Regions from separate parts of the Blautia fusiformis genome, predicted to be linked through region 2. Evidence: predicted binding sites of a transcription regulator. Region 2 holds the regulator's gene; the other holds the start of a gene.
What was found. The regulator HrcA, encoded in region 2, represses chaperone genes, less so after heat shock. The targets are predictions, from matches to a motif close to TGTTAGCACTCNNNNNNNNNGAGTGCTAACA.
Positions count from the first base shown of each region.

Region 1: a site for HrcA is predicted at 5,338-5,368, ahead of groES (co-chaperone GroES). Genes of this name have one in related genera too.

Region 1 is NZ_JAJEPT010000007.1:88,890-96,645, forward strand. Features, by position in the region: gene gltA (NADPH-dependent glutamate synthase) at 1-974, shown strand, start outside; gene LKD46_RS07955 (undecaprenyl-diphosphate phosphatase) at 1,154-2,029, shown strand; gene LKD46_RS07960 (FtsK/SpoIIIE family DNA translocase) at 2,053-4,800, shown strand; gene rlmH (23S rRNA (pseudouridine(1915)-N(3))-methyltransferase RlmH) at 4,797-5,276, shown strand; gene groES (co-chaperone GroES) at 5,392-5,679, shown strand; gene LKD46_RS07975 (MATE family efflux transporter) at 5,679-7,013, shown strand; gene LKD46_RS07980 (ABC transporter substrate-binding protein) at 7,236-7,756, shown strand, end outside.
Region 2 is NZ_JAJEPT010000001.1:304,505-312,260, reverse strand. Features, by position in the region: gene prmA (50S ribosomal protein L11 methyltransferase) at 1-291, opposite strand, end outside; gene dnaJ (molecular chaperone DnaJ) at 451-1,641, opposite strand; gene dnaK (molecular chaperone DnaK) at 1,663-3,555, opposite strand; gene grpE (nucleotide exchange factor GrpE) at 3,609-4,244, opposite strand; gene hrcA (heat-inducible transcriptional repressor HrcA) at 4,263-5,306, opposite strand; gene LKD46_RS01505 (ABC transporter substrate-binding protein) at 5,481-6,734, opposite strand; gene LKD46_RS01500 (glycoside hydrolase family 172 protein) at 6,750-7,756, opposite strand, start outside.

The DNA of each region.
Region 1 (7,756 bases), on a different contig from region 2:
GACATAAGGTTGCAGTGATCGGTTCCGGTCCATCCGGACTTACCTGTGCAGGTGACCTTGCAAAGGCAGGATACGATGTAACTGTGTTCGAGGCTCTTCATGAGCTTGGCGGTGTTCTTGTTTACGGTATTCCGGAGTTCCGTCTTCCGAAGCAGAAGGTTGTTAAGAAAGAGATTGAGAAGGTCAAAGAGCTTGGCGTTAAATTCGAGACAAACGTTGTCATCGGTAAATCCACTACCATCGATCAGCTGATCGAGGATGAGGGATTTGAGGCTGTATTCATCGGTTCTGGTGCAGGACTTCCGATGTTCATGGGTATCCCGGGTGAGAATGCAAGCGGTGTATTCTCCGCAAACGAGTACCTGACAAGAAGCAACCTTATGAAAGCATTCGATGATTCCTATGATACACCGATCGCAGCAGGCAAAAAGGTTGCAGTTGTCGGCGGTGGTAACGTTGCCATGGATGCTGCAAGAACAGCGCTGAGACTTGGCGCTGAGGTACATATCGTATACAGAAGAAGTGAGGCAGAGCTTCCTGCACGAGCAGAGGAAGTTCATCACGCTAAGGAAGAGGGCATCATCTTTGATCTTCTTACAAATCCGAAGGAGATCCTCGTTGATGAGAACGGCCACGTAAACGGTATGAAGGTTGTCAAGATGGAGCTTGGTGAGCCGGATGCATCCGGAAGAAGACGTCCGGTAGAGATTCCTGGTTCCGAGTATGATATGGATGTAGATACTGTCATCATGTCTCTTGGTACTTCACCGAACCCTCTGATCTCTTCCACAACCAAGGGCCTTGACATCAACAAGAGAAGATGTATCGTTGCCGAGGAAGAAACCGGTAAGACATCCAAGGACGGCGTATATGCCGGTGGTGATGCCGTTACAGGTGCAGCTACCGTAATCCTTGCCATGGGTGCAGGTAAAGCTGGTGCAAAAGGTATCGACGAATATCTGAAAAATAAATAAGCAGAAAGTCTGTTTATAAACAGATCCTCCGACTGTGTTTTCTGATGCAGCCGGAGGATTTTTTTTCTTGCAGATCAAAAAAGAACATTTGTTTGAAACTTTTGCCAAGTGAAGATTGTAAGTTTTACTCAGTTATGCTATAATGTGTTGGAAAAAATTTAAGAAAAGGAAATATCATTATGTCAGTGATACATGCGATTATATTGGGAATCATTCAGGGAATCACCGAATTTCTGCCGGTGAGCAGCTTCGGACATCTCTGTGGAGTGCAGGATCTTTTGGGCGGTACCAGAGGCTCCGGTGTGCTTTTTGAAGTGATGCTCCATCTGGGAACTATGATAGCTCTGATCCTTGTTTTTCTGAAGGACATCAAGAAGATCGGGATCGAGCTGATCGGAATGATACTGGATCTGATCGGAAATGCCAATATTTTTCTCTATAACCGTAGGACTGGGAAAGAGCTTACCTACGCAAAGATCATAAGCGGAACTTACCGGAAGCTTACTGCCCTGATCATGGTATCTACTATTCCTACAGTCCTGATCGGATATCAGTGCAAACGACTTGTTGTGCGAAGCGCATCCTCACACATGTTTTCCGGGATCGGAATCCTTCTTACAGGTGTGATCCTCCTTGTTGTGGACTACAGTAATGTCAATGGCAGCAAGGGAACAAAAGAAACCAGCTTCGGAGATGCTATGTGGATGGGTATCTGCCAGGGCCTTTCTGTGTTTCCGGGCCTTTCCAGGCTTGGACTTACCATGAGTGCAGGACTTTTCTGCGGTCTCGGACGGAAGTTTGCAGTGAAATATTCGCTGCTGATGAGCATTCCGGCTGTGGTGGGAGCTTTTTTTATGGAGATGGGAGAGTTCACTTCTGTTCATATGACTGTTGGCCAGGGATTTATTTATGTTCTTGGAATGATCGTGGCCGGGATCACCGGCTATCTGGTGATCCGTTTTATGCTTAAGCTTTCGAATCAGGTCAGACTGCGTTATTTTGCATTTTATTCTTTTGCAGCCGGAATCCTTATTCTGGCAGCGAATTATATTTGATATCAACTGGGAGGAGTCTGACAATGGCAGCTTCAAAAACGACAAAAAAAAGAAAAAGAAAACCTGCGGCGAAGCAGCAGCCTGTCGGTAACCGCTTTCAGACAGAGATCCTGATCCTTGTGATGTTTGCGGCCTGTCTGATCCTGATGATCAGTGCATTTGGTATGGGAGGGATCGTAGGAAATGCCATCAGTGCCGTATGTTTTGGCATCATGGGACTTTGTGCATATATTTTCCCGATCCTGCTTTTTGCCGGAGTTACGTTCCTGATCGTGAACAATACCAACCGCCTTGCCTACAAAAAGGTACTGGCAGGCGTGGTATTTTTTGTGTTCCTCTGCGGCTTTCTTCAGCTGATCACAGAGGGCTATACGCCAAGTACCACGTTTTCGGATTATTATTCACTGAGTTCGGAATACCGTACCGGCGGTGGAGTATTCGGTGGTGCGGTATGTATTTCCACAGCATCCGCTTTTGGTGTTGTGGGCGGAACTGTGATCATCGTTCTGGTGCTTCTTGTATCTCTCATCATCATAACACAGAGATCCTTCTTCGGATTTATGAATAAGATCCTGGACTTTTTTACAGATGCAGCACGAGAGGGCAAAGAAGCTTATCTTGAGGGACAGCCGGACAGAGAAAAGCAGAAGGAGCTTCGCAGAAAGATCCGTGCGGAAAAAAGAGCGGAGAAGATCCGCCGGCTGGAAGAAGAGCTGGAGGAAGAAGAACTTGCCCTTACAGAGGAAGATCCGGAAAATATCTCAAAAAAACAAAAGAAAAAAGCCAGAAGATCGCAGAAGGAAAGACAGGCTGCGGTGAAGGCGAACCGGGAAGGAGAATTTAATCTTCCTTCTTTTCTTGATGAACAAAAGGCTGTACTTCCGGCAGATACAGAGCTGACAGAAGAGGATCCAGGGCTTGAGGAGAAACCGGAGGAGCATGCCCGGCCGCTGGAATTCCAGATCCACCGTTCACAGCCGCAGCCGGCCCGGGAAGAGTCGGAGGAGCCGGATTTCGAAAGAGAAATGCAGGAAGCCGAAGAGGAGGATGCCTATGACGGCTACGAGGATGTGGATATTCCCGAGATGCAGCAGATCCTGCCGGCAAAGACAGATGCAACAGCAAAAGCTTCCCGGGAAACAGGAAAGGCAGCCGTTCTCGCTGAGATAAAGGAGGATCCTCAGCCGGAAGCTGGACAGAAGGCATCCCATCAGCCCTCCAGAAACCCGAAGTCATCTCAGACAGAGATCGAGCATGGGATCAGAAATATCCAGCATGAGATCAGCCAGGGGGGAGCTCCGGAGAAGAAACCATATCAGTATCCGCCGCTGAAGCTTCTGAAGCGCGGAGATGGCAGATCTCAGGGGGATTCCGATGCACATCTGCGTAAAACAGCACAGAAGCTTCAGGAAACCCTGCATAATTTCGGCGTTAATGTAACCGTTACCAATGTGAGCTGCGGACCTACCGTTACCCGCTATGAACTGCAGCCGGAAATGGGTGTGAAGGTCAGCAAGATCGTTGGTCTTTCCGATGATATCAAGCTGAATCTTGCTACACCGGATATCCGTATCGAAGCACCGATACCGGGAAAGGCAGCCGTGGGGATCGAGGTCCCGAACAAGGAGAACAGCCCGGTCATGCTGCGGGATCTCCTTCAGTCAGAGGAGTTTAAAAATGCAAAATCCAAGCTGTCCTTTGCAGCAGGTAAGGATATTGCCGGAAAACCGGTAGTGGCAGATATTGCCAAGATGCCTCATCTTCTTATCGCCGGAGCAACCGGCTCCGGAAAATCCGTCTGCATCAATACGCTGATCATAAGCATCCTTTATAAGGCTACACCGGATGAGGTGCGTCTGATCATGATCGATCCGAAGGTGGTGGAACTCAGTGTATATAACGGGATCCCGCACCTGTTCATTCCGGTAGTCACAGATCCGAAGAAAGCGGCCGGTGCGCTGAACTGGGCTGTTTCCGAGATGACAAGCCGTTACAATGCTTTTGCGGAATATGGGGTACGTAATCTTGGAGAATATAACAAAAAAGTTGCCAATATGCGGGTCCCGGAGGGAGAAAAGGCACCTGAGAAGATGCCGCAGATCGTGATCATCGTGGATGAGCTTGCGGATCTTATGATGGTTGCGCCGGGAGAAGTTGAGGATGCAATCTGCCGCCTGGCCCAGCTGGCACGTGCAGCAGGTATCCATCTGATCATTGCTACCCAGAGGCCATCTGTCAATGTCATCACAGGTCTGATCAAGGCCAATATGCCGTCCAGGATCGCATTTTCCGTATCTTCCGGTGTGGATTCCAGGACGATCCTGGATATGAACGGTGCCGAGAAGCTTCTTGGCAAGGGCGATATGCTGTTTTATCCTCAGGGGTATCAGAAGCCGGCCAGACTGCAGGGTGCTTTTGTTTCGGATGAGGAGGTCAGTGCAGTTGTAGAATATGTTTCTGACAAAAATCAGGGTGCTGTTTATGATACTTCCATCGAGAAGCAGGTCAATACAGCCGGTGTCCCGGGAGGAGCCGGCGGCGGTGACAGAGATGTCTATTTTACAGAAGCCGGTAAATTTATCATTGAGAAGGAAAAGGCCTCCATCGGTATGCTCCAGCGTATGTTCAAGATCGGATTTAACCGTGCGGCAAGGATCATGGATCAGCTTTGTGACGCAGGAGTGGTAGGTCCGGAGGAAGGAACCAAGCCAAGGAAGGTTTTGATGTCAGCAGAAGAATTTGAGAATTATCTGGAGGAGAACGGCGGATGAAAATAAGTATCCTGACAGTAGGGAAGATCAAGGAAAAATACCTTCGGGATGCCATTGCGGAGTATTCCAAGCGCCTCGGGCGTTACTGCAAGTTGGAGATCATAGAAGTGTCGGACGAAAAAACACCGGATAATGCCAGCGAAACAGTAGAAGATGCCATTCGGAACAAGGAAGGGGAGCGTCTTCTCAAATATATCCGGGATGATACGTTTGTGATTACTCTGGAGATCGGAGGCGAACAGCTGACCTCTGAGAACTTCGCACGGAAGATCAACGAGCTGGGAATACGTGGGACCAGCCATATCCAGTTTGTGATCGGCGGCTCTATCGGCCTTGGAAAAGAAGTACTGAAGAGATCAGACTATGCTTTAAGCTTTTCGAAGATGACATTTCCTCATCAGCTGATGCGTGTGATCCTTCTGGAACAGATCTACCGCAGTTATCGTATCATCAGCGGAGAGCCCTATCATAAATAATATCACATTACATATCCGCAAATATCTTGACAATTTCCGGATATGTAGTATGATAAGAAAAGAGTAGCACTCGGAGCTTAAGAGTGCTAATAATTACAGAAAGAAGGAAATGAACATGGCATTAAAACCAGTTGCAGACAGAGTTATCGTAAAATATTTTGAGACAGAAGACAAGACCGCATCCGGCATCGTGCTTCCGGACAGCTCCAGGGAGAAAACCCAGCAGGCAGAGGTTATCGCAGTAGGTGGCGGTAAGGTCGTAGACGGTAAAGAAGTACCGGTACAGGTAAAGCCAGGTGACCGTGTGATCTACGGAAAATACACAGGAACTGAGATCAAATATGAGGGTGAGAAATATCTGGTGATCAACGCAGATGATATCATTGCCATCGTAAAAGACTGATGAAGAATTTTTATCGTAATTTTCTGAAATTATGCTCCATGTTGGTGTTGCAGAATGTAGTGACCTTAAGTGTCAATCTTGCTGACAACATTATGCTTGGAGCCTTCAGCGAAACTGCATTATCCGGTGTGACCACCGTAAACCAGGTACAGTTCGTCTTTCAGCAGCTGCTTATGGCGCTGGGAGACGGACTTGTCATATTCGGAAGTCAGTACTGGGGAAAGAAAGAGACAGAGCCGGTAAGAAAGATCAGTGCCTGGGCCATGCGCACAGGCCTTTTTATTGCCCTTGTGCTGTTTATCCTAGCCAGCCTTTTTCCAACACAGCTGCTGGGGCTTTTTACAACAGACCAGACGATCATCGAAGCCGGCTGTTCCTATCTGGCGATCATCCGGTTTACTTACTTTTTCTTTGCGGTGACGCAGATCCTGCTTGCTACACTGCGTTGTGTGGAAATTGCAGGGGTTGCCTTCGGGCTTTCGGTAATGACTCTTGTGATCAACTGCAGCATAAACTGGATCCTGATCTACGGACATTTTGGTGCACCAAGGATGGGAGCCGCAGGAGCTGCTGTGGGAACACTGACTGCCCGTATTGCGGAGATCTGTGTTCTGATCATCTATATCCGTAAAAAACAGAGTTGGATCGGCATTTGTATCCGGGATTATCTGCATTCAGACCTAAGGTTCGGAAGGAAATATTATAAGGTAGTATGTCCATTGCTGGTTCTCCAGGGACTCTGGGGCGTGAATACGGCTCTTCAGACAGCAATCCTGGGACATATGACAGCAGCAGCCATTGCTGCCAACAGTGCAGCCTCCAATCTGTTTTTGATGGTGAAATCCGCTGCTGTGGGAGCCGCTTCCGCTGCATCAGTTACCATGGGAAAAACCATCGGTTCCGGGAACCTGGAACTCGCGAAGGTTTATTCCAAAAAGCTCCAGAAATTATTTGTAGTCATGGGACTCACCTGTGGTATCCTTCTTTTCTTTATCCGGATCCCGGTGCTGAGCCTGTATCAGCTTTCGCCGGAAACGAGAGAGATGGCCAATACCTTTCTTATCATTTTAAGTGTGGTAATGGTAGGGATGTCCTATCAGATGCCGACAAACGGTGGTATTATCCGGGGAAGCGGAAGCATCGCCTATTCCATGAAGGTGGATCTGATCAGTACCTGGGGGATCGTGATTCCCCTGTCCATGTTTATGGCATTTGTGGTCAATGCATCCCCGGCAATAGTGGTATGCTGCCTGAATGCAGATCAGATCTTTAAATGCGTGCCTGCATTTTTGAAGTGCAATTACGGACATTGGATCAAAAATATGACGAATTAAGGAAATATATATAGATCAGAGGCAAGATACAGAAAATTTATCTTGACGCCTGTGTGATCTGTATGTAGAATAAATACAAGCTTTAGCGAAATGCAGTAAAAAAATCTCTGAAGAGCCAGGGACAGCTTGACAAAGGTAATATGGTATAGTATTATCTTGCATATATCATATTAAACTGGTAGGAAAAGAGGAATACTCACTGAAACACAGGAGGAACAGGAAATGAGAAAAAAAGTACTGGCAGCGCTTCTGGCAGCTGCAGTGGCAGGAACAACTGTTATGTCAGGAATGACTGTTTTTGCAGCAGAAACAGAAGGAACCAAGGCGGAAGGTGGAAATATTACCATTGCAGAAACAGCAGATCCGCAGAACATCAATCCGCTTTATGTTGTGGATCAGACAAGCTTCGATATGATGCAGGCACTGTACAGCCCGTTTTTTGAGATCGTGAACGGAGAGATGTATTACGGAAACGGACTTTGCGAAAGTGTAACAGCCAATGATGATGCCAGCGAATTCACACTGAAGCTGAAAGACGGACTGAAATGGCATGACGGTCAGCCGATCACAGCCGATGATGTGGTATTTACCATGCAGGTGCTGGTAGATGAGAAGCAGAATGTTCCGTACTCTTCTTACGGATACGTTAATGATAAGGCGGTAGAGGCAGAGAAGGTTGATGACCTTACAGTCAAGCTTTCCCTTGGATCATCTTCCGCAGGCTTTCTTGGCGGACTGAGCCA
Region 2 (7,756 bases):
GGTTGCCTCTCCGATATCCACAAAGCTTCTCAGATCCTCAAGTGCAGCTTTCACATCTTTCAGGATCGCCTCGGTATCCGCATCCTCTTCCAGATAGAAGTTCAGATATGCGATCCCGTCATCTGCAGGTCCTTCCGGCATGATATCCACAAACATCTGTGCCTTGTCCTCATCAGTCAGCGGCTGCTTGTCCTGGATCTCCACACCTTCAATTCCCACCTCGGCAAGTGTACAGATCACAATATCCTCTGCCTCTGTTTTTGTCTTAAGTGTAAAACGGTTCCATTTCATATTTCTATATCTCCTTATGCTGTATACACATTTACGGATTTTCGTTCCTGTCTGTCGCCTGTTTTCTATTGTCCCGAAAACGGGCACTTCTTTTAATATACACGAATACAGAAAAAAAAGAAAGAGGCATTTTGTGCCTCTTTCCTGTTTTCACTTTATTTATTCCTCGAACATTTCCTTAACTTTCTCACGGAAACCTTTTTTCTTCTTTTCAGTTTTTTCGGAAGTCTCGGATGTGCTGTCCTCTGACGGACGGTTTCCACATGCCGCATCAAAAGCTTCCAGAGCTTTCTTTGCTTCCTCATTGAGATTTGTCGGAGTCTGGACTACCAGGGTTACATAGTGATCACCACGAACATTCTTGTTACGTAATGACGGAACACCTTTGCCCTTCAGACGAATTCTTGTATCAGTCTGTGTTCCCGGCTTCACCTCATAGGCAACCTCACCGTCTACCGTATTGATACGCATCTCCCCGCCAAGTGCAGCCTGTGCAAATGTGATCGGAGCTGTTGAAAAGATATTCATATCCTGTCTCTGGAAGATCGGATGACGGGCTACATTTACCTCCACCAGCAGATCACCTCTCGGTCCGCCGTTGGTTCCCGGTTCGCCTTTTTCGCGGATACGGATACACTGACCATTATCAATACCGGCCGGTACAGACACCTGGATCTTCTTTCTGGAAGAGGTATATCCTGTTCCACGGCAGGCACTGCATTTGTCCTTGATCACCTTACCGGTTCCATTACAGTCCGGACAGGTCTGAACATTACGCACCATGCCAAACATGGACTGCTGGGTGTAAACGATCTGACCCTGGCCTTTACATTTCGGACATGTGACCGGTGATGTTCCAGGTTTCGCACCGGTTCCGTGACATGTAGTACATTCATCCTTCAGAACGATCTCCAGTTCTTTCTCGCATCCGAAAACCGCTTCCTCAAAAGTAATGTTCACACGTGCACGAAGGTTGGCGCCCTTCATCGGTCCGTTGTTGGCCCGTCTGGTTCTGCCTCCGCCGCCGAAAAGGTCTCCGAAGATATCTCCGAAGATGTCTCCCATATCTGCACCGTTGAAGTCAAATCCGCCAAAGCCGCCAGCTCCGCCTCCACCGCCGTTTTCGAATGCCGCATGACCAAACTGATCATACTGTCTTCTCTTGTCGGCATCACTTAAAACGGAGTAAGCCTCTGTCGCTTCTTTGAATTTCGCCTCAGCCTCTTTATCACCCGGATTTACATCCGGGTGATATTTCTTGGCCAGCTTACGATATGCTTTTTTTAATGTTGCGTCATCGGCGTTTTTATCCACACCTAAGACTTCATAATAATCTCTTTTATCAGCCATTGTAATTGTTTCCTACTTGTCTTAGACTTCCTTGTAATCAGCATCTACAACATCATCGCCGTATCCTGCTTCATTTCCGCCCTGGGCACCAGCGTTTCCGCCCATGTTGCCCATATCCGGTCCAGGACCAGCCTGACCCTGAGCTCCCTGAGTCTGCTCATACATCTTGGAAAACAGCTTCTGAGCGCTCTCCATCATCTTCTCCTGTGCAGCCTTGATGTCTGCAACCTGAGAATCGGTAAGCTCCTGAGCATTTGCTGTCTGTGCAAGAAGATCCTTCAGTGCATTGAGGTCTGCCTCAACACTTGCTTTATCGTTTGCATCAAGCTTGTCGCCTGCTTCCTTCAGTGCATTCTCAACCTGGAATACCATGGAGTCTGCATTGTTCCTTGTGTCGATCGCCTCTTTACGTTTCTTATCCTGAGCCTCGAATTCAGCTGCTTCTTTGACAGCTTTGTCGATATCGGAATCGGACATGTTAGAACCAGCTGTGATTGTGATGTGCTGCTCCTTACCTGTTCCAAGATCCTTAGCGGATACGTTAACGATACCGTTAGCATCAATGTCAAATGTTACCTCGATCTGCGGAACACCACGACGTGCTGGCGGGATTCCATCCAGACGGAACTGGCCGAGGGATTTGTTGTCTTTTGCGAACTGACGCTCACCCTGTACAACGTTGATATCTACAGCTGTCTGGTTATCTGCTGCTGTGGAGAAGATCTGGCTCTTCTTTGTAGGAATTGTAGTATTTCTCTCGATCAGACGAGTTGCGATACCACCCATTGTCTCGATGGACAGAGACAGCGGAGTAACATCCAGAAGAAGGATATCACCGGCACCTGCATCACCTGCAAGTTTACCACCCTGTACGGAAGCACCAAGTGCAACACACTCATCCGGGTTCAGGTTTTTGCTCGGCTCTTTGCCTGTCAGCTGTCTTACCTTATCCTGTACTGCAGGGATACGGGAAGAACCACCAACCAGAAGTACCTGGCCAAGCTCGGAAGCTGTGATACCTGCATCAGACAGTGCACGGCGAACCGGCTCAGCTGTCAGCTCTACAAGATCATGTGTCAGCTCATCGAATTTAGCTCTTGTAAGATTCATATCGAAATGCTTCGGTCCTTCAGCTGTAGCTGTGATGAACGGAAGGTTGATGTTTGTTGTTGTTGCAGAAGAAAGCTCTTTCTTAGCCTTCTCAGCTGCCTCTTTCAGTCTCTGAAGAGCCATCTTGTCATTGCTTAAGTCTACGCCCTCTGTTCTCTTGAACTCGGAAAGCATGTAATCTGTGACCTTCTTATCAAAGTCATCTCCACCAAGACGGTTGTTACCAGCTGTAGAAAGAACCTCGATAACACCATCACCGATCTCGATCACAGATACATCGAATGTACCGCCGCCAAGGTCGTATACCATGATCTTCTGCTCTTTCTCATTGTCAAGACCATATGCAAGAGCTGCTGCTGTAGGCTCGTTGATGATACGTTTTACATCAAGACCTGCGATCTTACCTGCATCTTTGGTAGCCTGACGCTGAGCATCGTTGAAGTAAGCCGGAACTGTGATAACTGCCTCTGTTACTTTCTCACCAAGATAAGCCTCTGCATCCTTTTTCAGTTTCTGAAGGATCATTGCGGAGATCTCCTGTGGAGAGTATTTCTTCTCATCGATGGTTACACGGTAATCGGTACCCATTTCTCTTTTGATTGAGGAGATTGTTCTGTCTGCGTTTGTAACTGCCTGACGTTTTGCAGGCTCACCTACCAGACGCTCTCCTGTTTTTGTGAATGCTACAACGGATGGTGTTGTTCTTGCGCCTTCTGTATTTGCGATAACTGTTGGCTGTCCACCTTCCATTACGGCTACACAGCTGTTTGTTGTACCTAAGTCAATACCAATAATCTTTCCCATGATTTTTTCCTCCTGTTTTAGTCTGTATCTGTTAAAATAAAGTTTGTTGTCAGTTAGTTCGCAACCTTTACCATACTGTGGCGTACTACGAAATCCTTGTACGTGTAACCCTTCTGGAATTCTTCCACCACGATGTTCTCTCCAACCTCTTCATCCTCCACATGCATCACTGCATTGTGGAAATCCGGGTTGAATTCCTTTCCCACTGCTTCGATCGGCTTCACACCAAGCTCATCCAGTGTTGTGGTAAGCTGCTTGTAGATCATTTTCATTCCATCTGCAAAAGCATCGCCTTCCTGTGCCTGTGCAAGACCTCTTTCGAAGTTATCCACAACCGGCAGGATCTTTTCAACGATCTCTTTTGCTCCGATGATGTACATGCTGGATTTTTCTTTTTCCGTTCTTTTACGGAAATTATCAAATTCAGCCATGGTACGCTTCAGGCGATCGGTAAGTTCCTCCACCTTCTGCTCAGATTTATCTTTTTTCTTCTTTCCGAAGAAGGAAGTTTTTGATTTTTCTTCTTTTTTATCCTCTGAGGCAGCTTCTTCGCCTGGAGTATTGTTTTCTTCCTCCGGCAGATCTTCTCCCTCCGGTGTCAGGCTTTTTTCTTCCTGATCTCCATCAGTTACGGGGATTTCCTTCTCCGTTTCCTGCTCTTCGGATGTTTTCTTTGTTTCCTCCGACACTTTTTTTCTACCGCCTTTCTAAGTTTTCTTCTTTTTCAAAACGTCATCCAGATGATTCTTAAGCTCTTTCAGACTGTCCACTACATTCTCATAATCCATTCGTTTGGGACCGATGATCCCGATGGTTCCGTACATTCCGTCTCCCAGTTCATATCTGGCAGTTACAATGCTGCAGTCCTTCATGGTCTGGATCGGCATCTCATCACCGATATAAACCTGGATTCCTGTATTCTCTCCATCTGACATCTGTTCTTTTACAAGATCGGCAAGTTCATGCTTTTCCTCAAATGCGGAGATCAGCTCCGTTGCCTTTTCTTTATCGGCAAGCTCCGGATACTTGAAGATGTTGGTTGCACCTGAAGTATAGATCTCCATATCTTCCTCTTCCACATGAATGGTGGCTGCCACTGCATCCAGAACTGTTGCCACCACACCACTGTGGCTGCCTGCCTGTTCCTTCAGTCTGGCGATCATCCCAAGGTTGATATCCTGGATCGGGATCCCATTGAGATTGGTGTTAAGAAGAAGATTCAGTTTCAGGATCGTCTGGTCGTCCATTTCCTCGTCCAGATTGATGATCTGGTTCCGGACTGTGTTGTTGTCACTGACAACCACTGCCACAAGCTGAAGCTCGCTCATTCTCGACAGCTGGATGAACTTGATCTTGTTGCCGCTGTACTGCGGAACGGAAACCATGGTAGCATAATTGGTATTGGAAGCAAGAACCTTCGCAACCTTCTTAAGCACCTTATCCATCTTATCTGTCTTCTCAATGATCAGATCTCGCAGCTCTGCAACCTCTGCTTCCTTCTCCTTCATCAGCTCATTGACGTAAAGTCTGTAGCCCTTATCTGAAGGAATCCTTCCTGCTGAGGTATGAGGCTGGACGATATAGCCCATATCTGTCAGGTCTGACATTTCATTTCGGATCGTTGCGGAACTTACATTGAGATCCGCATACTTGGAAATGGTCCTGGAGCCAACCGGTTCTCCGGTCTCCATATAGGTCTTGATGATTGCTTTTAAGATTTTTTGCTTGCGCTCATTCAACACCTCTTCCATGAAGCCATCTCCTTTCCTTTTATTCTTTCCTGACGGATGTTGATTCTTTTTTATATCTGTTAGCACTCATTTTAGTGGAGTGCTAACATCTACAGTCTTTAAGATATCACCATGTAAAATATTTGTCAATATGTTTTGAAAAAAAGTTCTTATTTTTTCAAAACAAAAAAAGCATCAGTACGATGCTTTTTTGTAATACTTGTCTATGCAGTTCTGTGCCCCGGCAAAAAATTCCGCTTCTGTTTTCTGTCCCAGCACGTATTTCTGAAATTCCGTACCCATAGCCGAAACAGCTTCTATGGAATCGGTGCACAGTGGTCTTGCCTTCAGCTTATAATCTTTCAGATATTGCCGGATCATTTCAATGCCATCCAGATCAAAATTCTTATCCTCGATCACATCCAGTCTTGCCGGACACATTTTTGTCAGCTGTCCGTAATTTTTACTGGCCTCATATCCTGATACATACTGAAGGAACTTCAGAGCTGCTTCTTTATGATCAGAATTTTTATTCAGTACATACTGCCAGGTTGCGATATTGGTCACCTTCTCATCAAATTCCGGAAATGGTGCCATATGGATCTTATCTTTTCCATACACGCCTGCATTCTGAAAGGTACTCAACGCACCGGTATACATGAACATACATCCATACTGGCCGTTTATAAATTTTTCATTCAGCTGTTCATGCTGGTCGATCAGATTCTCCTCTGATATCATCCCTGTATCCAGCATTCGCTTCATATATTCTGCCGCTTCTCTGGTTTTCGGATCAGTCCAGTCTGTATAATCTCCTCCGAAAAAATTGACATACTCGCTGATACTGTTATATATGTAAGAAATCTCCCATGCATCTCCGTATGCATATTTTCCCATATTCTGAAGCTTTTTCTGAAGAATCTCAAGATCACTGAGATCGGAGATTCTGTCCAGACCTGCCTGATCCAGCAATTCCTGGTTCACCCAGAACGCCATGATATCCATCCTGAACGGTACCGAAAAAATATGTCCGTCTGACATGCATATTTCTTTCAGGTATTCCTGCGGAAAATTCGCCGCTGTCTCCTCCGTCATAACGGTATCTTCCAGCGGAAGAAGAAATCCCTTATGCTTAAATTCGGATATCATCTCATCATTTACTGTGATCAGATCAACAGAATCATCTCCTGATGTCAGAAGAGTTGCTATTTTGGCCTGGCGATTGTCCGCATTAGACGGACATTTTTCGATATGGATCTCTATTCCAAGATCCTTTTCCGCCTGACTGATAAAAGAATCAAAGCCCTCTGTGTCTGCATCCACATGAAGGATCGTCAGTTCCTGTCTGTTCTCCGGCACAATATCAGATGCAGTCTCCTTCTTCTGGGCTCCACATCCTGTCACTGCCAGAGCCAGGGCAAATACCCCGCAAAATACCTGTTTTTTCAATCTCTACCACCCTTTTTATCTGGGCCATCTATCCTCTTTTGACATCAACGGCTGGAACGGTGCATGAGGAAGTGTCTGATACCAGTACGCTACACTTGCCACATCATCCTGTCGTTCAAACAGACCACGGTATCCGACGCCTATCTGCTGAATGGTAACGCGAAGATCCTCTTCAAAGCAGATCGGATCCTGTAAATGCCATCTGTAAAAGCCTCGCATTGGCGGGCAGTCATCATTATGATAAAAATTGTGGATCAGTTCGTCATGGGCAGAATAATACGGATATCCAAGATATGGTGTGTTATAATTCTGTTCCACGGTTTTTCCATCCACCTGTTTGGCAAAGCTCCAGGAACCTCCAAAGTAATCTTCCGTTCCTGTTCCGCAGATGGTCGGATACTCCTCATCTCCGTCAATATAAAATTTCATTTCTCCCTCGCCCCACCAGTAACGTTCCAGTGTGGTAAGTGCCATGTAGGTTCCTATATAATGGCCTTTTCCTTTTACTCCATCCAAAATTGTATAATCTTTTGTTTTTTCTGTCAACCGTTCCCGTCTCCACTGCGCATGGAAATAAGCAATATCGTCCGGAAGCTCATCATAGAGACAGTAATCTACCTGATAAAAGAAAGCCGGTATTTTATTTGCATGCTGGTTTTCCAGTGTGATCTTTGCTTTCTTCTTAAACGGCATCGGGAAATAGCAGTTAAAGCCCCTGTTTGGAACAACAGCCACCGGAACAGAATTTACAAAACATTCTCTTCCGAATCCGCAGCAGAAGAAATCACCCAGAGGACTTTCCACGGAAGGAGTTTCCTCGTCATCCCAGTACATACGGATCACAAGATCCCTCAGTACAAAGCAATCTGCCTCTGTAGTCTTGTTGTCGACGGTGATCCAAATATGATTGATCTGTCCCGGTCCTTCCATTTCTGCCAGAGTTACCACAGCTCCCGGCTCAATATCCTTAAGACACGGGCTTCCTTTTCTGGACGGTCCGAGATGACTTGCAGCCATACCGC